DNA from 4 places in the Ruegeria sp. CDSC002 genome. Region 3 is predicted to be linked to each of the others. Evidence: riboswitches for the same ligand, from Rfam matches in the RefSeq annotation. Region 3 holds a riboswitch; each other region holds the start of a gene.
The links. A riboswitch is a leader RNA that binds a small molecule or an ion and turns the genes downstream of it on or off. The one in region 3 is predicted to bind cobalamin.

Region 1 (5,477 bases), on a different contig from region 3:
ACGTCCGTACGCGTGACTTCGCCAACATCAAACCGGTCCTGCGATGCGCGCAGTTCCTCGGCCGATACATCGACGTTGTTCAGGCGAATCTGTACGGTTTCTTCCTGCAGCAGCACTTCGAGATACGCATTGGCACCGCGGAACAAAACCTGCTGTTCGATATCAACAAGGGTCTGCCTGGTCGACAGCACCGTTTCTTGCGCCGATTGCTTGCCCAAAACAGCGGCCCCACCATCGTAGAGCAGTTGGCTGAGGGTCAGCCCCGTAAAGAAGTTGTTCGGGTCGGTTCTTGTCACCACATCGCTGACGTTGCGACGGTTATAGTTGCTGCTAATCGCGACCGTCCAGTTGATGATCGGTCGAAGCGCTGACAATGCAATTGCCACGTCTTCGTCCGCCGCACGCAACAATGCGCGGTTCTGTTCCAGCAACCCGCTGGTATTGTACGCGCCAATGAATGCGTCAGTAATATTGTCGGCCCAAACGGCCCGTCCCGGTACAAAGCTAAGTGCGACCCCCGCAGTCAGCGCCAGCGCCTTGACCAGCTTTCCTCCCGCCATAGAACTCATAACGAAATCCTCTCAAATCAAAATTACGCTGCTCTGCCGACAGTTTGCGCGTTTGTGTTCAACTAATCAAGGCGGCAGAACAATCCGCCATAAAACTATAGCGAAAATACACGGTCCGTGGAAAATGCCTGCAAAATCGGTGCATTGGCATTAAACGCGTCCCGCCAAGTCACCCGATCCCCAGATTTATGGCCGATACGGACGATCCCCAGTGCACCTTGGACAAAAAGGCACGCAATTCGCCCATGGTCCTTAAGCTGCGCGATCAACGCATCCGGAACCTGTTCCACACCACCCTGGATCATAATCACGTCATAGGGCCCATGTTCGGGGGCACCTTGTTCAAGAGGGCCGACATGGACAATCGCATTGTCAGCCTCCGCCTCCATCAGGATAGACTGAGATTCGGCCGCCAGATTTTCATCTTCCTCCACGGCAACAACCAGCTGTGCCATGCGCGCGGCGACTGCCGTCGAATACCCCAAGGCCGGAGCAATATCCAAAACCGACTCGTCGTTCGAAATGTTCAATATGTCCAGAATCTTAGCTAGGGTCCGCGGCTCCAACATACAGCGCCCATCACCCAGTTCGATCAATCCCTCGACATATGCCGCTTCGCGCTTCGCGTCCGGCACGAAATTCTCGCGCTTGACGGTCAGCATCGCGTCTATGATGGGAAACTTCGTGACATCAGAAGGACGTATCTGCGTATCGACCATCGTCCGGCGGCGGGCTGCGAAATCTGTCATTGGATCGCTCATCTTGCTCCCTTGGGTGATTGAGTTCTGCCACATCCTTGAAAAACCGGCAACGGCCCAGACACGGAAACTTTCCAATCTTCACAAGATACAACGTCGCAACCAAAGACTAAGTTGGCACCCGGCCCTGAAATTTGCGCTCCCCCCTCTGGACGCTCCTGTCGAAAGCTGCTAAAACGCCGATCACACCACGGCAAGTATTTGATTTTACTTGAAAAGGCGAGTTGGCGGAGTGGTGACGCAGCGGATTGCAAATCCGTGTACACCGGTTCGATTCCGGTACTCGCCTCCATTTATTTCCAAGCACTTAGCTTTCTGCGCTGCTTTCGCAATTTCGGACGCCTAAAGTTCAGTATCAGATGCATGTTGCGATTGCGGGTCCAGCGATTCCATTTACACAACCGCACTACTTGATTGCCAAACTGAGAAGTGCTGAATCATCTGCGACGGCCGGGCTGAATTGCGCCTCGCTGCGTGATCGGATCGCATCGGATGCCGCTGACTGACTTCGGCAAGTCGCTTTTCTGACGTAGCGGGTTTTCAAACCCCAGTCGTGCTTGACAAGCCCCCTGCTCGTGCCGCATGTCGCATGCGTTGGTGTCCATCCCCGGATGGATGAAAAGGGAATGTGCCAGCGGTTATTCCGCCAAGCACAGCCGCCCCCGCGACCGTGACCGGAGAGGGTGCCCAAAGCCACTGGCCTAATAGGCCGGGAAGGCGGGACATCCGACAGAGGCCCGCCTCTGACATCCGCAAGCCGGGAGACCTGCCAGCACCCGAAGTTGAAACCGGGCGGGGTGTTCCGGTGTCGGGTCCATGTGCAGACGCGTGGCCCGCATGAAACCCCGTCCCCCGTATAAAGGATGAGGGGGATGAGAGACGTGACCGAGACCGCACCAGTCGAGTTGCTGGTCTGCACGACATGTCGCCGTGGGTTACCTATCGAAGATGACGCCCAGCGACCCGGCACTTTGCTGCATAAAGCACTTGAACAGGCTGGCTTGCCGGACGGCGTCGACCTGAAACCGGTGGAATGTCTGTCGAACTGTGATCAGGGATGCTCGATCGTTTTGCGTGGCGGCCCATCCCGATGGATCTTCGTTTATGAAAACCTCGACGAGACCGACCATGTCGAGACCATCGTTGAAGGCGTCACCAAGTATCTGGCCGCTGAAGACGGTCTGGTGAAATGGCGCGAACGCCCCGAACATTTCCGCAAAAACTGTGCGGCCCGCATTCCCCCGATTGGAGCCCTGAAATGAGCAACCTTGAAAAACTCCCCGTCACTGTGATCACCGGCTTTCTGGGCTCGGGCAAAACCACGCTGGTAAAGCACCTGATGCAGAATCCGCAGGGCAAGCGCCTGGCCGTTATCGTCAACGAATTTGGTGATGTGGGTGTGGATGGCGATATCCTGAAATCCTGCGCCATTCCGGATTGCCCGGCGGAAAACATCATGGAACTTGCCAATGGCTGCATCTGCTGCACCGTAGCCGATGATTTCATCCCGACCATTGAGGCGCTGATGGCGCTGGAGCCGCGCCCCGATCACATCCTGATCGAAACGTCCGGTCTTGCCCTGCCCAAACCGCTGCTCAAGGCGTTTGATTGGCCCGATATCCGCTCGAAAATCACCGTTGATGGTGTGATCGCTCTGGCGGACGCCGAGGCCGTCGCCGCTGGGCGTTTCGCACCAAATGTCGAAGCCGTGGACGCCCAGCGCCTGGCTGACGACTCGATCGACCACGAAACGCCTCTGTCCGAGGTGTTTGAGGACCAGATCTCGTGCGCCGACATCATCCTGCTGACAAAACCCGATCTGGCCGGTCCGGAAGGCGTTGCCAAAGCCAAACAGGTCATCGCGACTGAGGCTCCGCGCCCGCTGCCCGTGGTTGAGGTTGCCGAAGGCGCCGTTGACGTGCGTGTCGTGCTGGGCCTCGAAGCCGCCGCCGAGGATGACATGGACGCGCGCCCGTCGCATCACGACGGCCACCACGACCACGAACACGACGATTTCGAAAGCATCATCGTCGAGTTGCCCGAACAGACCGACCCGGCGGAACTGGTCGCCAATATCGAACGTCTGGCCAATGATCTGAACATTCTGCGCGTCAAAGGCTATGCCGCCGTTCAGGGCAAACCGATGCGTCTGCTGGTGCAGGCCGTTGGTGCCCGCGTACGTCACCAGTATGACCGGCCGTGGGAGCCCGGCGAAGAGCGCCGCTCGCGCCTGGTGGTCATTGCCGAGCATGACGACATCAATGAGGCCGCAATCCGCGATATCCTCGTGGGTGTGACCGAGGCCGCCGAGTAAGCCATGCACGTCGTCTTCCGCGAAAGCCACGGGTTAGAAGAGACCGAAACCCCGACCGATCTGGGTCAGAGCCCGGCGGATCTGGTGGTGCTGTCCTTTTCGGACAGCGACCTTGGCGCTTTCGCGGCAGGATGGCATCGCGGTGGCGGGTCCGAAGGTCGCATGCCGACGATGCGATTGGCCAATCTGACCGCGTTGAAACACCCGCTGTCTGTCGACACTTATGTCGAGCAAACGCTCGAGGGCGCCAAGGGCATTCTGATCCGTTTGATCGGCGGCGTCCCTTACTGGTCCTATGGCTTGCAGCAAGTTCTGGCGCTGGCACAGGCTAAAGGCATCGCGCTGGCCGTCCTACCCGCCGACGGGCGCGAGGATACTCGGCTGGATGGCTACTCCACCCTGCCCGTCTCGACCCTGCGGCGGCTTGCGCATCTCTGTGACACCGGCGGTGAAGTCGCGGCGCAAGCGGCTCTTGCCCAGATGGCGCTTGCGGCGGGTCTCTATGCCGGACCCGTGATGGGGGCCAAGACCCTGCCCGAATGCGGTGCATGGTGCCCGGATCGCGGCGTCATCCCGGCGGATAAAGCGTTCACCACCGACGCAAAGCGTATCTTGGTAACGTTCTACCGGGCTTACCTTACCTCGGCGGACACCGCCCCGGTCGCAACCTTGATCCGCAGCCTGCGCGCACGCGGGTTTGAGGCCGTCGGTCTGTTCGCTCCCTCGCTGAAAGCCCCGCTTGCCGCCGATTGGCTGCGCGAAAATGTCGTGGCGCTGAACCCGGCGGCGATCATTAATGCCACCTCTTTCTCGGGCAAGGGCGCATCCGGCACCTCTCCACTGGACGCCGCCAATGTGCCGGTGTTTCAGGTTGCTCTGGCCACCTCACGCCGCCAGGCTTGGGCCGAGGCGGAACGCGGTCTTTCGCCCGCTGATCTAGCGATGCATGTCGTCCTGCCCGAAGTGGACGGTCGGATCTCGGCAGGCATCGCCTCTTTCAAGGAACCGGGCAAGCGTGACCCGCATCTGGAGTATTCCCGTTTTGCCCACCGGGCCGAACCGGAACGGATCGAGGCTATCGTCGACAGGGTCACCGGCTGGTTGAACCTGAACGACAAGCCCAAAGGGGATCAGGTCCCCGCCTTGGTGCTGTCCACCTATCCCGGCAAAGACTGGCAGATGGCCCATGCGGTGGGCCTCGATGCTTTGGCCTCGGCCGAGGCGATGCTGGCCGACCTGCAGGGCGAAGGGTATGACACCGCTCCTGCCCAGCCGATTTCTGATACGTTGTTGGACGCGCGGATTACGTGGTCGCTTGGCGAATATCTTACTGCGCTGGCAGACTTGCCGGAACAACTGCGCGCAGGCCTCGAAACCGTCTGGGGCAAGCCCGAGGATGATCCGGCCTTTGCAGATGGCGCGTTCCACTTCACCGCCCTGCGCCGCGGCAAGGCGCTGGTCGCGTTGCAACCTGAACGCGGCACGCCCGAGTTGCGTGATGACGATTATCATGACCTGTCGCGTACCCCGCGCCACAGCTACGTGGCCTTCTACCTTTGGCTGCGCAAAGATCTTGGTGCGGATGCACTGATCCATATCGGCGCGCACGGTACGCTGGAATGGCTGCCAGGCAAATCTGTGGCGCTGTCCAACGAATGCTGGCCCGAGGTACTGATCGGCGATCTACCTGTCATCTACCCCTTCATCGTCAACGACCCTGGCGAGGCCGCGCAGGCCAAGCGCCGGATCGGGGCGGTCACACTCGGCCATATCCCACCGCCAATGAAGGAAAGCGGTACCCCGGATCGGATGGTTCGGCTGGAATCGCTGCTGGAT
Region 2 (5,477 bases), on a different contig from region 3:
CCAGGGTGGCGGCCGTCAAATCACCAGTCAGCAGTGCATCAAGCCAGCGGCTACGGTACATTGCATAGGCGAGGATCAATGCTAAACCTGCGCAGACCAGCGGGAATGTCTCCCACCGGGCAAGACCCAAACCCCCAAGCATCCAGAAGATAACCGAATGGGCCGCACGGCTGTCGCCCGCGAAAATCAGATAATTGGTAATAGCTGAAAACAAAAACGAAACCGCAAGCCCCGCGAGGATCAGTTTTTCGGGCGCGCTTGTGCGCAGCCCATGAACCAAAGCCAGCACAATACCTGATGCGACAAGCCCTCCGAAAAACGCGGCCAGTGGCAGGGTCCAAAAGCCCAGCACATCTCCGGTTACTGTAATGACAAAGACAGCTCCCGCCGCAGCGCCAGAGGACAGGCCGAACAGAAACGGGTCCGCCAGATCGTTGCGTGTGGTGGTTTGCAGGACAACGCCGACGATGCCCAGCCCAGCACCGATCACGGCGGCAAACAGCGCGCGTGGTAAGCGCAGGTCAAACACGATGCGGTGGAGCGGAGACATTTCCCCTTCCACTATTCCCGTGCCCAACAAGACACCGGCCAGTGCGTCAGAGGCCGGAATGGATGTGGTCCCGTAGACCGTCGAGGTTAGCAAAAGGGCGGCCAATACAGCCGCCCCCAGCAAGAGTGTAAGGCCAAGTCGGCCCATATCAGTTCAGGCCCGGGTGCATGGCTTTGGCCATTTTCGAAATTGCTTCGATATTTGCCGGTCCGGGTGTCAGTTCCTCGTAGCGCAGACCAATCCAGCGTTCGTTCTTGACCGCGTCCGTCTGAGACATCACGGGATGGTCCTGCAGGAACTTGAAGGTATCTGCGGCGCCATTTCCAGTTTGATAATCAAGTAAAACCAGGAATTCCGGGTTCGAAGCGGCAACAGCCTCCCACGAGGAACGTCCCCAGCTGGTGTCCATGTCATGGGTGACGTTCTCGCCGCCAGCGGCAGCAATCATCGCGTCGGGAATGGCAAACTTACCAGCCGTAAACGGGGCATCGGCGGGGCCGTCCAGCAGGAAAACGCGGGGCTTCGGCAGGTCGGCCGTCTGTGTTTGAATCGCGGACAGTTCCTCCTTCCAGCCGGAAACCAGCTCTTCTGCCTTGTCTTCAACGTGCATTACTTTGCCCAAGCGAAGGACGTCGGTGAACAGCAAATCCATGCTGGCTTCTGGGCGATCCTTATCCAGGTGTACGCAGCTTTCCGTCAGGATCATCGTTTTGATGCCAAACGGCGCAAGCGTGTCGGGGGTCACGTCACCGCCCGGCTTCATCCCATAGTACCAGCCCGCAAAGAAAAGGTCGGGTTCGACAGCGACCAGATTTTCAACTGTCGGGTACTTAGGCGCAAGTTCCGGGATGTCGCCGCGCAGTGTGTCAAACTCGGGGCTGGTTTTGTACCAGCCAGTGATGCCCGTCAGGCCAACGACCTTGTCCTGCAAACCCAGCGCAAAGGCCATGTCGGTCATGTTCATGTCGTGTACGACCAGCCGCTCGGGTTGAGTTTCAAACACCAGCGGCTCGCCGCAATTGTCGACGGTGATCTCGCGCGCTGTTGTGGCACTTGCAATGCCAGTGATCAGTGCAGCGCACCAGAGAGTTTTGTTCATGTTATTTTTCCTAGTTTGAGGTAGTGGTTCTTCGGATATCCAGTGCCGGGATCATGCGGCCTTCGTGCTGAAAGCTAAGAAAATCGACGCCAAACGTTTCACGGACCCTTTCGGGTGTCAGCACTTCGTGCACGGGGCCGAAACCGGTCAGGCGCGTGGATTTCATCAACGCGACATGGGTCGCGAATTCCGGGATCATGACCAGATCATGGACGATCATGACCACCGTAATGCCCAGCTCGGCTACCAGCGACAGCATCCGTCCCTTGGCGTCCGGGTCCAGATGGTTCGTCGGCTCATCCAGGAACAAAAGCGACGGGTTTTGCGCCAGCGCCCTTGCGATATGAGCGCGCTGGCGTTCCCCGCCGGATAACACGGCCATCCGCTTGTCGGCGAGGGCGACGAGTCCGGTCAGCTTCAAGATGCGGTCCAATTCCAAGGCGTGCTCAGCCGCAGATCGATCAGCGCGGATGGGGATTTGCCCAAGGGCCACGTAATCGCGCAGAAACAAACGCCCGTCCGGCGATTCCTGCTGACTGACCACGGCGATCATTCGGGCGCGGTCCATCGCCGAAAGCTGCCGAAGGCTGCGCCCCTTTACCAAAACGTCCCCCAGCACAATCTCTTCACCGCCGCACAAAAGATTCAGCAGCGTTGTCTTACCCGCACCGTTTGGGCCGGCAATTGCCAGAGTGGCCCCTTCATTCAGTTCGAAATTGATGTTTTGCAGCAGTACGTCGCCGTTCAGGGCGTAATACTCCAGCCCGCGCGCCTCAAGGAAAGCTCCGCAGGTCATGCGCTTGTCTCCACTTTTAGCCGCGGCAGGCGCGCCAGAGTCTTTTCAAGAAGGGCAGGCGGGCGCTGCGTTGCGCTGGTCCACCCATCCGCGATGCGATGGTATTGATGTGCAAATTCGGCCAAAGCATCCACGTCCTCAGCCGATTGGATGTCACCGAAAAGGTACTGCGCTTTGTCGAATGCCTGAAACCCGACGGTTGTGGGACGACCGCAACCGGCCATGCAGGAAACGCTTTGGATGTCAAAACTGGATGGAAGCTTGCTTGCAAGCGCAGCGCGCAATGAATCCGCCCGGTCAGAACCCTCGCAGGTCTCGCAAATCAGAAGGAAGTGATCAGGACTGATCGACATGGCCCACTCCGCCTGTTGCCAAGCGCGGGCAGAAGGTGCCAATCATGTCATCACGTCTTAGACGTGTCATAAAGCCTCCTTCCAGGACGCCCCGCCCCGGGTTGGTTGAACATCGGATGGTAGGTCTCCTGACTTGCGGGTCGTGGCTTGGCCATCCTTCCCGACCCATTTGGGGTCAGTGGGTATTTGGCGTCGCTCACCGCTTACAGTTGCGGGGGCAGTCACGGACTTGGCGCTTGTTGGCAACCTCACCGTATTCCCTTTTCATCCCGTGGCGAACCATAGGGAACCATCGCGGTGATGCTTGCCCGAGTTCCGAATTTGGGTCAAGCGATAATCCGCGCCGCCCCACGCACAGAGGTCATTTGTCATTTGCCAATGATCTGACTACGCTGCGTTGCAGAAATGTAGCAACAAAGGTGGATATGTTCTGGTTCCGGGGGGCCGCACATCCAATGTTTGAAACAACGAACACGCTTTCAAAAACAAAGCCGGACGAGATGAAAATTCAAGAAAACAGAACCTATTCTCAACTGAAGGTGGGCGACAAGGCGCAGGTCACCCGATTGTGCACCGTGGACGACTTGTACGCGTTTGCCTCGGCTTCGGGTGACCACAACCCGCTAAATCTGGCGGCCTATGACGGAGATGGAGATGGACACCCCGAGGCTGTCGCGCCCGCTTTGTGGCCCGCGGGTCTGGTGGCTGCAGTCATTGGAAACATCTTACCGGGGGCCGGTACGCAAACACGTCGGGCGGACCTGAGTTTTCATGCTCCGGTTATGGCGGGCGAAGAACTGACCGCCTTTGTGGCTGTTACCGAAAAGCGTGAAGACGGCGACCTGACCTGTTCCGCCGAAGTGCGCCGGGTCGGGGATAACGCATTGATCCTGAGCGGTACCGTACAGGTCACGCCACCGTCGCGGCATTTGACCTTCGACTCGGTCGAGGTGCCGGGACTGATCGTTCAGCGTCACCGGCATTTCGTCGCTTTGTTGGAAAGGGTACGTCCTTTGGACCCGATGCCCACAGCGATCGTCGCCCCGGAAGAGCCGAATTCGCTAGGCGGGGCATTACTCGCGTTGGAAAGCGGCATCATTACTCCGATTTTGGTTGGCGACCCGGACAAAATCACCGCTGCTGCTGCCCAGCTTGGGGCCGATTTGTCCGGAGTTGAAATCATTGAAGCGCGAGACCACGAAGTGGCCGCCCAACGCGCGGTCGGGCTGGTCGTTGAAAGTAAGGCCCGGATGCTGATGAAGGGTCATTTGCACACGGATGTGTTGTTACGCGCCGTTCTGCGCAGGGAAAAAGGTCTGAGAACCGGGCGGCGGCTGTCGCATGTGTTCGTGATGGACGTGCCAGGCATGTCTCGACCCATCATGGTTACAGATGCGGCGGTGAATATCGCACCGGATCTCGAAACCAAGGCCGATATCGTTCAGAACGCCATCCATCTTGCGCATTCTATTGGCATCGAGATGCCCAAGGTTGGCGTCTTATCAGCGGTTGAGACCATCAACCCGCATTTACCGTCGTCTGTCGATGCCGCGCTGTTGTCGAAAATGGCCGAGCGTGGACAGATCACCGGCGGACTGGTCGATGGTCCCTTGGCCATGGACAACGCGGTTGATCTGAACGCGGCGCGGACAAAAGGCATTACCTCACCAGTCGCGGGGGTCGCAGACATTCTGGTTGTTCCGAATATCGAAGCCGGCAACATGGTAGCCAAACAGCTGACATATATCTCTCATGCCGAGGCTGCCGGCGTTGTGATAGGTGCTGCGGCACCGATTATCCTGACATCTCGGGCAGATGATGATGCTTCGCGGCTGGCGTCTTGTGCTGTCGCGGCGCTGCATGCAATTGCGAATGAAGGCAAAATCCATGGCTGAACATGTTTTGGCGCTGAATGCCGGGTCGTCCTCGTTGAAATTCGCGCTTTACGAACTGGTCGAGGACCGACGTCCCAGTATGCGCTGGCGCGGTCAAATCGAGCGGTTGGGGGATGCCCCACGCCTGTTGGCCCAATCGGCAGGGGGGCGGTCTGTCGACCGTCAGCTGTCTGGGGCTAAGACCCATGACGAGGCCATCAGCGCGTTTCTTGAACTTACCCGCGAATACCTGCCGGACATTTACGTCCGGGCCGTGGGCCACCGCGTCGTTCACGGCGGACCAGTCTATTCGGAACCTGTCGTGGTGGACGAGCACGTTTTTGATACGCTAAGCGGTTTCATTCCCTTCGCGCCTTTGCACCAACCCTACAGCCTTGCGGGTATCAAGGCGGCCGCGGCAGCCTTTCCGGGTACCACCCAGATTGCGTGCTTCGATACCGCGTTTCACAGGACACACCCTTGGGTGAATGATACCTTCGCATTGCCTCAAAGATTCTACGAAAAGGGCGTTCGCAGATACGGGTTTCACGGGCTGAGCTATGACTACGTCTCGCAAAAGCTGAAAGAAATTGCGCCGGGTTTGTACGACGGCCGCGTCGTCATTGCGCATTTGGGAAATGGCGCGTCGATGTGTGCGGTGTCGGGTGGCCGGGCCGTGGCCTCGACCATGGGATTTTCGGCGCTCGACGGTCTGCCCATGGGCACCCGCAGCGGGCAATTGGACCCGGGGGTCGTGCTTTACATGATGCAGCAAGAAGGGATGGAGGCAGACGAAATCGCTGAG
Region 3 (5,477 bases):
CGGCAACCAAAACGATCGCCGGGCCGGACGGCGTGTCCGGGAACAAGTAGGACAGGGTCAGGCCGATCCAGCAGCTGGACAAGGCAAACAGAAAACCCAGGACCAGTTGCCCGGTGATCGTACTGGCCCAATAGCGCGCCGCAGTTGCGGGAAGGATCATCAAGCCAACGGCCATCAACGTTCCCAGTGTTTTGAACGCAGCCAGAAGGTTCAGAACCAACAGCAGCATAAAACCCTGATCTACCAACCACGGTCGGCGCGTCTGCGTTTCGAAGAAAACCGGGTCACAGGTGCTGACAATCAGCGGACGAAGCAGAACGGCAAATGCCAACAAAGTTACTGTCGCCACCCCTCCGACAAGGACCATCGACGCGTCGTCGATCCCTAGGATTGATCCGAACAGGAAGCTTTTTAGTGGAACTGCGGACCCCGCTGCAGACAGGATAAAGATACCCACCGCCAATGCGATAAGATACAGCGAGGCAAGACTAGCATCGCTGCGCAGGATCGTCCGGCGTGCCAGAAAGGCGGTCAAAATGGCGACGCCAACACCCGCGATAAGCCCTCCGACCAACAGCGACATGACCGAAAGGCCCGCCGTGACAAAGCCGATGACGATGCCTGGGGTAATCGCGTGGGCCATGGCCTCGCCAGCCAGCGACAGACGACGCAGAACAAGAAACGCCCCTACCGGTGCGACCGAGGCCGACAAGACCGTGGTTGCCACAAAAGCGCGACGCATGAAGGCAAAGCTCCACATTTCTGCGATCAGGTCATACATTGGCGTGCTCCGCTGTTGAATGGGTGCCACGGAACATCCAGGACGCCTGACTTTCCGAGAGGTATCCTTGCGCAACCAGCCGATCTGGCGTCAGAACGTCATTTACCGGTCCATGGGTCGCCTCTTGCCCGCCCAAAAGCAGCGCATGGCTGCAATAATCCAGCACTGAGGAAAGATCGTGCACCACCAAAACCACCGCGCGACCCTCATCGCGCCATCGGCGTATAATCGACAGCAGATGCGCTTCAGTACTTTGGTCGACTGCGGCAAACGGTTCATCCAACAGGATCAGCGGCGCGTCCTGCATGATAACCCGCGCAAACAGCGCGCGCTGCAGTTGCCCTCCCGACAGCATATGCAGAGGCCGGTCAGCGATATCCAGTACCCCGGCCTCATCTAGCGCTGCAGCCATCCGGTTGCGCGCGGCGGCGTCCAGCCCGGTACGATAACCAAACCCGCGCCAGGCACCCATCGCAGCAAGATCCCTCACACGGATGGGAAATCGGCGGTCGAACTCTGTCATCTGCGCCAGATACCCGATGTCACCAGGACGGCCCTGCGGCCAAGTCAAATTGCCCGAAAGAGGATCCATCAAGCCCAGCAGCATCTTTACAAAAGTGCTCTTGCCCGACCCGTTCGCACCAAGAACGGCAAGGGTCGTTCCAGCCGCGATATCCATGGAGAGGCGGTGAAACAATGTAAGGTCGCGGTAGCCCAACGTCAGATCGCGGATTTGTAAAACGGCCGTCATCAAATCACCGCGTAAATCGCGAGCCACAAGAGCGCCGACAGCGCCAGAGCCCCCGCCACCAGCACCGGAACGCTGAATTCTGTCAGACACTTACCCCTTTGGGTGTCAGCTTTTTGCAATGACAACGGCAACGCCTCCTGTGTTTGGACAGGGGCAAAGCGAGCGCAAGGTCGTGCACGGTACGGACCGCTTGAAACATTGTCATCTCCCTCTGGGACACCCCGCCCAGGTTCATAAATTTCGGATGGCAGGTCTCCTGACTTGCGGGTCAAAGCTATCCCGATCCTTCCCAGGCTATTGCCCAGTGGACGATCTCGGGTCGCTCGCCGCCTACAGTTGCGGGGGCAGTCACGGAATTGGCCTTTTTACAGAACCGCACCGTATTCCCTTTTATCCCTGACCGCAAAATACAGTCGGGAACCATCGCGAGGACAAAATACGAATTGATTTGATTCGACAAGAGCGCAAACCTGTGAGGGATGGCTATTCGTTCCAGTCACCGGTCGACTACGGAGGACGCGGTAGACGTGAGGCAACGGTGGATACTACACGAGCCCCGCTTCTTGCAGCTTCAGACCCACGCCAACGGTCTTTTTGACTGAATTTATTCTGCCCGGACTTTTTTTGTCTGCAGTGGGATGATTTGGGTCTTTGACATTGCAGGTTATTCGCCTGACGGGGTGCCGATGTTAAGCGATTGATCTATTTGATCGATTGCCGTCTGAGCGGGGTGTTTTGGATAGTCTGACGCCGGTTGCGGCAAGGTGCAACCGCGGTTGTCGAACTAAGTTAAAGTGTTTGGTTTGAGGAAGAAGCGGATTTTCGCAAAACAGTAGCCAAACTTCCGATAAGCGGGACAAAGCTGACTAATGCCGCGATGGCGCAAAGGTCTGCTTTCGGAAGCGATCAGATGCACCTGAACGGAGGCTACTGATTTACCGGTGCCAGATTCTGGAAGTTGTGATCCCACTCTGTGATTGACATGGATGAGCGACGTGTTCTGATCGGCTTGCCTGACGGAAGGTGCCAACTCGTCAGGGCAATCGCTCTAAGAAGCGTGCGCGTCAACACAGGGGCAGAGCTTTTGCGGATAACTCTCTGGGGCAACTCACGATCAATAAGCCTTGTCGTTTTGCCCATTATTAGTGGACTTTGGTTGGCGATAGGCGTGGGCATCATAAGTGCACTGACCCCCAACTATTCGCATATCGACCAATTCATGAGCGCACTCGGGGCTGTAGGGGCCCCCTTGGCGACGTGGACCAACTATGCCGTCTTCATACCGACAGAGATTTGGCTTCTGGCGTTCCTCGCAAGACTAAACAGTTGCCTCCCAGGCAGCAGGACAAAACGAATCTCGATATTGCTTCTATCCGCTTACGCCATTCTTTTGATACTTGCCGCCTTTCTGCCTTGTGATGCGGGGTGTGATAGTCGAGGCAGCGACGAGAACATGACAAGCACGTTGGTCCATATTGCTCATATGGCAATTGCGGTGACGGCTTATCCGCTTGCGTTGATCGGTTTGCTGATCCTCAGCCTGACTGCCCCACCAAATTCGCTTCTGCGGCGCTTGGCGCCGCCAGCTACAATCGTCGGCTTCTGTTTGTTTATCACAATTTTCTTGATGCCAGTAACACAAGGCTTATTCCAACGCCTCCTCGAAGCATGGATCTACTTCCAATTTATATCGCTGGGACTATATGCTGCTTCAATTTTGCCTCAAAACTGACCTTCCTGCGGTGTGCAGCATTGGCCAAAGTGGGCTCAGAGCGATCGTTCTCTGCCCCCAATTTGGATGACAGCCATCAGCTCGAAGCGGTCATTCCTTACATCCTGCCTCGGAGATAGCAGTCGTTCCATCAAGGAACGGTGTTGGTAGAGCAGGCCACCTTCTGGACATTCGCTGTTTGCGCAGTTTTGGCGGCCACGAAAGGCAGCAATGCGCAGATGGTGAACCTTGCAAATTTTAGTGGGATGTCAGCACTGAGACCAAAGCGTCGGCGCAATTTCCATCACCCTGTCTGCCTTGCAAAATGGTTACAGCCAAGGCTTGAAATGAAGAATCGTAATTCTCGGTTTTACGCCGTTCCCATCAAATAGTGTTGTTTTCATTGACACATTGCCTTGCATGCGATCCGCTAAACTACGTCATCTGTTTTAACGCAAGGATTTGATGTCATGCCAGAATCACTCAACCTGCATAAATTTGAAAACCTAAGTCCTTTCCAAATCAAAGACGAACTTATTAAGTTGGCGCAAAAAGAGGCGCGGCAGATGGCTTTGCCATACCTCAATGCCGGTCGAGGGAACCCTAACTGGATCGCCACTAAAGCGCGGGAGGCGTTTTTCCTTTTAGGGCAGTTCGCTATGACAGAAGCTCAGCGCCATCGTAATGAGCCGCAGGTCGGTTTGGCCGGGATGCCGCAAGGGCCAGGCTGTTATGACCGGCTAAAAGCATATTGTTCCAAATCGGTTGAAGGAAACGGCCCTCCAGGTGCGGAAACTTTGGTGGCCGTAGTGGATTTTGCGATTGAGAAATTTGGTTTTACACCGGACGATTTCGTGCTCGAGTTGACCGACGGTATTGTTGGCGACCACTACCCGATGCCCGACCGGTGCATGGAGCACAACGAGGCGATTGTCCACGAATACGTTATGTGGGCGATGTGCGCGGGGCACCGTCCGGATGCGAAGTTCGATATCTACGCAGTTGAGGGTGGAACCGCTGCAATGTGTTATATTTTCAAGGCACTCAAGAACCAGCGGTTGCTGAATGCCGGCGACACCATTGCGTTGGGCACACCGATTTTCACACCCTATCTGGAAATGCCGGTACTTGAAGACTATGGGCTGAACACCGTGGATGTATCTTCGAAAGAAGAGGACCACTTTCAACTGAACGACGATGATTTCGAAATCTTGTCCGACCCGAAAGTCAAAGCACTATTTCTGGTCAACCCGGGCAACCCGTCTTCAGTCGCTATCAGCCCCGAAGTCTCGACTCGGCTTGTCGAGTTCGTAAAGAACCGCCGCCCGGACCTGATCATTCTGACTGACGATGTTTACGGGACCTTCGTTCCGAATTTTCAGTCTATCTTGGGGCATCTGCCTGAGAACACAATCGGGGTCTATTCGTACTCCAAGTATTTCGGTTGCACCGGGTGGCGTTTGGGCGCGATTTTGGTGGCCGAGAACAACATCTTCGACAAGATGATTGCGGAGGCTACGGACGAAACCAAGGCCGTCGTCAACGCACGGTACGAAACGTTGACGCCTGATCCATCCTCGTTCAAGTTCATCGACCGGATCGTCGCCGACAGCCGCGATGTTGCGCTGAACCACACCGCAGGTCTATCACTGCCGCAGCAGGTGATGATGACTTTGTTTTCACTGGTCGAGCTTATGGACGAAGAGAAGGCCTATCAGAAATTCTGCTGGGGTATTCTGAAGCACCGCTTTGACGAGTTGGTCGAAGGGATGGGCATCGAAGTTCCAGATAACCCGCTGTTCGACAAATACTACGGTATCATCGACTTCGAATTCTGGCTCCGTAAATACGTGGGAGAAGAGGTGGTCGAGTGGATTAAAGAGAATGTCCACCCGCTAGATATATCCTTCAAACTGGCTCAGGACCACGGGATCGTTTTGCTGAATGGATCGGGCTTTGACGCGCCCAACTGGTCAGCGCGGGTATCGTTCGCCAATTTGGATGATAGTGCTTACCGCCAGATCGGAAGAGCGGTGCGCGCGGTGGCCACGGGTTACGTGCAGGCCTACCGTGCCTCGAAAGGACTGCCGTTGCACGGTTGAGATCTAGCAATAGCAAAGAGGAACGGATCAGCGTGATGGTTTGCACAAACGCTGATCCCACCCGTCCAGGTTAGGACCCCGGTTGTCGCGCCCATTTCCGGTTTGAATCACGGAACAAAAGCCACAACCAAC
Region 4 (5,477 bases), on a different contig from region 3:
AGCTTCTGGCAGCGCGTTGATCTGGCTTGTTTTGAAGGATGGAGAATAGACAAGCCGTCTCATGACGAACAGGCTTTTCGAAACATCCTAAACAGCTTTGAATACGTGTATATTATTGGGTCGCGCAACAAAAGGCTGCGGCGCGTTAGCAGCGCAAGGTGTATTAGTTACTTGTGCGGAAGAGACCGCAAATGGGCAGACTTCTATCTGTCTCGGGTGGAATTGCACTAAAAGTAGCTTTGCTCAGGTTAAACCTCTGTGCGCTCTGACCGTAGCTTGGTTACCTACAGTTCTTTCCTTGCCCGCAGCGCAGCGGTAATCGTCCCATCATCCAGATAGTCCAACTCGCCCCCAATCGGCACACCCTGCGCCAGTGAAGTCAGACGGACCTGTCCCTCCAATTGATCCGCGATGTAGTGGGCGGTGGTTTGCCCATCGACGGTGGCGTTCAGGGCCAGAATGACCTCAGAAATCCCTTCGGCCATCACCCGATCCTTTAGACGGGGGATGCGAAGCTCGTCCGGGCCGATGCCGTCCAAGGCAGACAGCGTGCCGCCCAGGACGTGATAGCGACCCTTGAAAACTGCAGCGCGTTCCATCGCCCAGAGGTCGGCGACGTCTTCGACCACGCACAATTCTCCGGTCGCGCGATCCTCGCTATCGCAGATGTCGCAGATATCGGTGGTGCCCACGTTGCCGCAATTCAGGCATTCGCGGGCGGTGGCGGCCACCTGCTGCATTACGTCCGACAGGGGCGTCAGCAGCAGGGTGCGTTTTCGGATCAGGTGCAGCACCGCGCGGCGAGCCGAACGGGGGCCGAGGCCCGGCAGTTTGGCCATCAGGTCGATCAGATTGTCGATATCGCTGTTCGAACTCACGGCGTGCGCTCCTGCAAAAGGGCCGGGCAGTTGTGCCCGGCCTTTGGGTCGTCAGGAGTGTCTATCAGAACGGCAGCTTGATGTCTGCGGGCAGACCCATGCTTTCGGTCAGCCTTGCCATCTCTGCTTGAGAGCGCTCGGCCGCTTTGGTTTGCGCGTCCTTGATAGCGGCCAGAATCAGATCTTCGACAACTTCCTTATCGTCGCCATTGAAAATCGACGGATCGATGTCCAGACCCTTCAGCTCGCCTTTTGCTGTGGCGGTGGCCTTCACCAGCCCTGCACCGGATTCGCCTACAACCATCAGGTTGTTCAGCTCTTCCTGCATGTCCGTCATCTTGGTCTGCAAATCCTGTGCGGATTTCATCATCTTGGCCATATCGCCCAGACCGCCGAGTCCTTTGAGCATTTCTTTTCTCCTGCAAATCGGTTTGCCGCCTAAATACGGATGCTGCCGGTAGGGTACAAGGGGAGAGCTTCTCCCGCCCGTCGTCAAGGTCTTTGGCAAGACCTTTCCTCCCGTTGGGCCCGGCAGCGCGGGAGTGTTTCCGCTTTGGTCGCTCGGATCAATCCTCCTCGAACGGATCCCATTCGTCTTCGACCTCCGGCAGGGCTTCGGTTTCGACCTTGGCGGCGCGTTCTTCCGGGGTTTCGATCCGCTTGATGCGCGCTTTTGGAAACTGCATCAGAACGGCTTGAACCAGTGGGTGTTGTTCGGCCTGCGCTTTCAACGCCAGATCAGCCGCGTCTCGTACCTCGGCGATTGTTGCTGCGTCCCCGTCGGCCACAATTGAGACGGCCCATCGGTTTCCGGTCCAGCGTTGCAAGGCCGAACCAAGCCTTTGCGCCAGATCGGTCGGCGCTTTGTCCGTCGGCGTGAACTCGATTCGTCCCGGGGAATACGAGACGAGACGCACGCCGTTTTCGACCTCAACCAACAGTTTTACATCCCGGTTCGTGCGGATCAGTTCGACCACGTATTCGAAGGTTGGATAGTGTGCCAGCGCGGTCTGGACGTCCTGGGCAAGCGCTGCAGTGGGCGCCCCTGCAGGCCCGCGTTGCGCCGAGAGATGCGCAGAGGACGTCGCCTGTGCAGGTGCATGAGTTGGCACAGCCACACCACCGCCAGGTCCCCCGCTTGGTGGGGGGGGAGGTGCATCCTGTAGTCGTTTGATAAGCTCTTCGGGGCTTGGCAAATCGGCCACATGGGTCAGACGAATGATTGCCATTTCGGCGGCCATCATCGCGTTGGGTGCTGCAGAGACCTCCTCCAGCGCTTTCAGCAACATCTGCCACATGCGCGTCAACACTCGCATCTGCAGCGCCTCGGCCATCTGTTGACCCCGTGCGCGTTCATCCGGTGAGACGGTGGGGTCATCGGCGGCATCGGGCGTGATTTTGACCACGGAAACCCAATGGGTGATCTCGGCCAGATCGCGCAGAACAGCCAGCGGATCGGCCCCTTCGGCATACTGGCCGCTCAACTCAGTCAATGCCCCAGCCGCATCGCCACGCAAAATCATGTCCATCAGATCCAACACGCGCCCGCGATCTGCAAGGCCCAACATTGCCCGAACCTGATCGGCGCTTGTTTCCCCTGCACCATGTGAGATCGCCTGATCCAACAGCGAGGTCGCATCGCGGGCAGAGCCTTCGGCCGCGCGTGTGATTAAAGCAAGCGCGTCTTCTGCGATCTGTGCGTTTTCCGCTGCTGCGATCTTGTTGAGAAGGCCAATCATGTCTTCGGGTTCGATCCGGCGCAGGTCAAACCGCTGGCAGCGCGACAGCACAGTCACCGGAACTTTGCGAATTTCGGTCGTCGCAAAGATGAACTTTACGTGCTCGGGCGGTTCCTCGAGCGTTTTGAGCAGCGCATTGAAGGCGCTGGTCGACAGCATGTGAACTTCGTCGATGATATAGATCTTGTAGCGCGCGCTGGCGGCGCGGTAGCGGACACTGTCGATGATCTCGCGGATGTCGTTCACGCCGGTTCGGCTGGCGGCGTCCATCTCCATCACGTCGACATGGCGTCCTTCCATGATGGCCACACAATGCTCGCACTGGCCGCAAGGTTCGGTCGTTGGCTTGCCTTCACCATCGGGGCCGATGCAGTTCATGCCTTTGGCGATAATCCGGGCAGTGGTAGTTTTGCCGGTGCCGCGAATACCGGTCATGATAAAGGCCTGCGCGATCCGATCCGCTTCGAACGCGTTTTTCAGCGTGCGTACCATTGCGTCCTGTCCAACCAGATCAGCAAAGGTTTCGGGGCGGTACTTGCGGGCAAGAACCTGATAGGCGGGGCTGGGCGTTTCGGTCATGTCTGCTCTGTCAGATTCGTGTCAGAAATGCAGCGTAGAGACCCGGGCCGCCCACGTCCACAGCAGGCTTTGTGGAATTTCGGTTTGGACAGCGTCTGTAAGCGGGATAAACCAGCTGTCAAAATTTGGTGGGCCGGTGGCAGTAGGAGCATTAGCTTTGGCAAAATTTGCGATCTACGCGCTGCCTGTTGGCTCAGGCATCTTGGCGCTGTCCCCCTTGCCGGGCGGCGGCGGTGGGTATGTGGACGATCTGAGGGTGATACAGGACTGGAACCCTGATCTGGTGATTTCAATGACCACCGAGGCCGAGATGCGGCAGGTCGGCGCAGGCGGTTTTGGTCGAGACGTTCAAAGCAGGTCCGTGACCTGGGTGCATCTTCCGGTCGAGGATTTTGGCACACCGCCCCTGCCAATCGAAACTCTTTGGCCCCAAGCCAGCGCAGCCGCCCGGCAGGTTCTGTCCGACGGTGGACGCGTGCTGGTGCATTGCCGGGGCGGTTGTGGGCGGTCGGGGATGGTCGCGCTGAGGCTCATGGTGGAAAGCGGCGAAGATCCAAACCACGCGCTAAACCGGCTGCGCTTGGCCCGACCATGCGCGGTGGAAACGGATGAGCAGATGGCTTGGGCCATGAAACCGGCCCAGAGCGATCAGTGAACTAGGATCAGGCCGTGGCTTGTTGAACAACCTGATGCGATGGACGCGGTGCAAGGGCCGATGCCTGAAGCATGGCGCAAGGCAAGGCCGCCAAAACACCAGCAGGCAGAGTGGAAAAGTCAGGGCCGAACATCATATCGGCGTATTCGTCCAACGTGTCGGCTGAGTCGCCTGTGTTTGCCCCGCAATAGACCCTGATCCGGGCCGGGCTGGCGCGAAACCGTGCGGTGCAACCCTCATCGCAATGGGTCAGTTCGCTGGAGCCGTCCACCTCAAATTCGCTGGTCGTCATTGGTTGTGCTGTTGCCATCGCCTCGGCCAATGCCCGAGCCATTTGGGCCAATGCGGGGCAGGTTTTCCCCGTTTTCTGGCACAGGGTGGCGGTGAATTCGTGGGTCGTTGTCTTCCAGATCATAATGCGCCCTCCGCGCGGTGAGCGGGGGACGTGGAACAGGGAACTCAGCGTACTGAAGACCTGCCCGGACACCCCGCCCGAGTTTCGGTTTTTACTTTGATGGCAGGTCTCCTGACTTGCGGGTCATTGCTTTGCCGACCTTCCCAGCCTTTCGGCCAGTGGTATTTCGGCATTGCTTACCGCTTACAGTTGCGGGGGCAGTCGCGGCCTTGGTCCGTTCCGGCTTTGCCGGGCTGGACCGCACCGAGTTCCCTTTTCATCCCGCCCCAATATAAGGACGAGAACCATCACCTCATCGCTAGCGGTTGTAGGTGGCTTGAGTCAAGCGGGCTGTTTTCCATCGTTCAAGTGGACGCTTGGTCACTTTGAAAATCTGTTGACTCTAGTCGCGCAAAAGCGCCGATATGCCATATGTGAACCGAATAGTTCAGATGCTTGCGAGGGCACCATGTTGGACAACACTCCGGTCGCTTTGACCGAAGATTTCACGTTTTCTGCCGGAGAGGCCGAACTGTCGGCACGGCTGTATATGCCTGCCTCGGCACCTGATGTGGCGGTTGTAGTCCATGCAGCTACAGGCGTACCGCGCGACTATTACCAGCATTTTGCGCGGTGGTTGGTGGACGAACAGGGTATGGCCTGTCTGACCTATGACTATCGCGATTTTGGCCACTCTCTACGCGGGCGCCTGCGCGATTCGCAGGCCACGATGGCCGATTGGGCGTTGATCGACATGCCCGCTGCCCGCGCTGAAATGCGGCGCAGATTTCCCGCCGCCCAGCAGTGGAGCATTGGCCATTCGGTGGGTGGAATGCTGGGGCCAATTCAGCCCGATATTGAGCAGATCGACCGGATGATCTGTGTCTGTTCAGGTTTGGTGACGGTATCCGACCACCCCTGGCCGTATCGCGCACTGGCGACAATGTTCTGGTATGCCCACCCGCCATTGCTGGTTAAGGCATTGGGATACCTGCCGGGCAAGGCACTTGGGTTCGGCTCGGACCTTCCGGCACGTGTCTACTGGCAGTGGCGCAAATGGTGCACCGCTGCGCTGAGCTACGTGCCGGAAATCGGCAAAAGCCTTCCAGACGCCCGTTGGGCTGCGTCGGAAACACCCGTCGATCTGTTCACAATGGACGATGATCAGGTGGTGCCCCCGAACGCGGTTTGGCGCCTGGCCGATCTTTACGGTCCCAAAGCCCGCCGGCATC

Region 1: it holds a riboswitch for cobalamin, as region 3 does, so the genes downstream of both, AC2FJE_RS13585 (DUF1636 family protein) here and AC2FJE_RS23060 (metal ABC transporter ATP-binding protein) in region 3, are expected to answer to the same signal.
Region 2: it holds a riboswitch for cobalamin, as region 3 does, so the genes downstream of both, AC2FJE_RS11590 (DUF1636 family protein) here and AC2FJE_RS23060 (metal ABC transporter ATP-binding protein) in region 3, are expected to answer to the same signal.
Region 4: it holds a riboswitch for cobalamin, as region 3 does, so the genes downstream of both, AC2FJE_RS18165 (hypothetical protein) here and AC2FJE_RS23060 (metal ABC transporter ATP-binding protein) in region 3, are expected to answer to the same signal.

What each region holds. Positions count from the first base shown of each region.
Region 1 is NZ_JBXWOM010000006.1:292,268-297,744, forward strand. It holds gene AC2FJE_RS13570 (TolC family outer membrane protein) at 1-569, opposite strand, end outside; gene AC2FJE_RS13575 (protein-L-isoaspartate O-methyltransferase family protein) at 665-1,318, opposite strand; tRNA gene AC2FJE_RS13580 (tRNA-Cys) at 1,546-1,619, shown strand; cobalamin riboswitch at 1,906-2,115, shown strand; gene AC2FJE_RS13585 (DUF1636 family protein) at 2,200-2,589, shown strand; gene cobW (cobalamin biosynthesis protein CobW) at 2,586-3,641, shown strand; gene cobN (cobaltochelatase subunit CobN) at 3,645-5,477, shown strand, end outside.
Region 2 is NZ_JBXWOM010000005.1:270,111-275,587, reverse strand. It holds gene AC2FJE_RS11605 (FecCD family ABC transporter permease) at 1-697, opposite strand, end outside; gene AC2FJE_RS11600 (ABC transporter substrate-binding protein) at 699-1,649, opposite strand; gene AC2FJE_RS11595 (ABC transporter ATP-binding protein) at 1,660-2,445, opposite strand; gene AC2FJE_RS11590 (DUF1636 family protein) at 2,442-2,798, opposite strand; cobalamin riboswitch at 2,900-3,105, opposite strand; gene AC2FJE_RS11585 (bifunctional enoyl-CoA hydratase/phosphate acetyltransferase) at 3,254-4,693, shown strand; gene AC2FJE_RS11580 (acetate/propionate family kinase) at 4,686-5,477, shown strand, end outside.
Region 3 is NZ_JBXWOM010000022.1:11,180-16,656, forward strand. It holds gene AC2FJE_RS23055 (metal ABC transporter permease) at 1-781, opposite strand, end outside; gene AC2FJE_RS23060 (metal ABC transporter ATP-binding protein) at 774-1,532, opposite strand; cobalamin riboswitch at 1,762-1,972, opposite strand; gene AC2FJE_RS23065 (DUF998 domain-containing protein) at 2,515-3,264, shown strand; gene AC2FJE_RS23070 (bifunctional aspartate transaminase/aspartate 4-decarboxylase) at 3,714-5,345, shown strand; gene aspT (aspartate-alanine antiporter) at 5,453-5,477, opposite strand, start outside.
Region 4 is NZ_JBXWOM010000010.1:142,646-148,122, forward strand. It holds gene AC2FJE_RS18140 (FkbM family methyltransferase) at 1-231, shown strand, start outside; gene recR (recombination mediator RecR) at 285-878, opposite strand; gene AC2FJE_RS18150 (YbaB/EbfC family nucleoid-associated protein) at 943-1,287, opposite strand; gene AC2FJE_RS18155 (DNA polymerase III subunit gamma/tau) at 1,445-3,196, opposite strand; gene AC2FJE_RS18160 (protein-tyrosine phosphatase family protein) at 3,354-3,851, shown strand; gene AC2FJE_RS18165 (hypothetical protein) at 3,859-4,266, opposite strand; cobalamin riboswitch at 4,351-4,570, opposite strand; gene AC2FJE_RS18170 (alpha/beta hydrolase family protein) at 4,715-5,477, shown strand, end outside.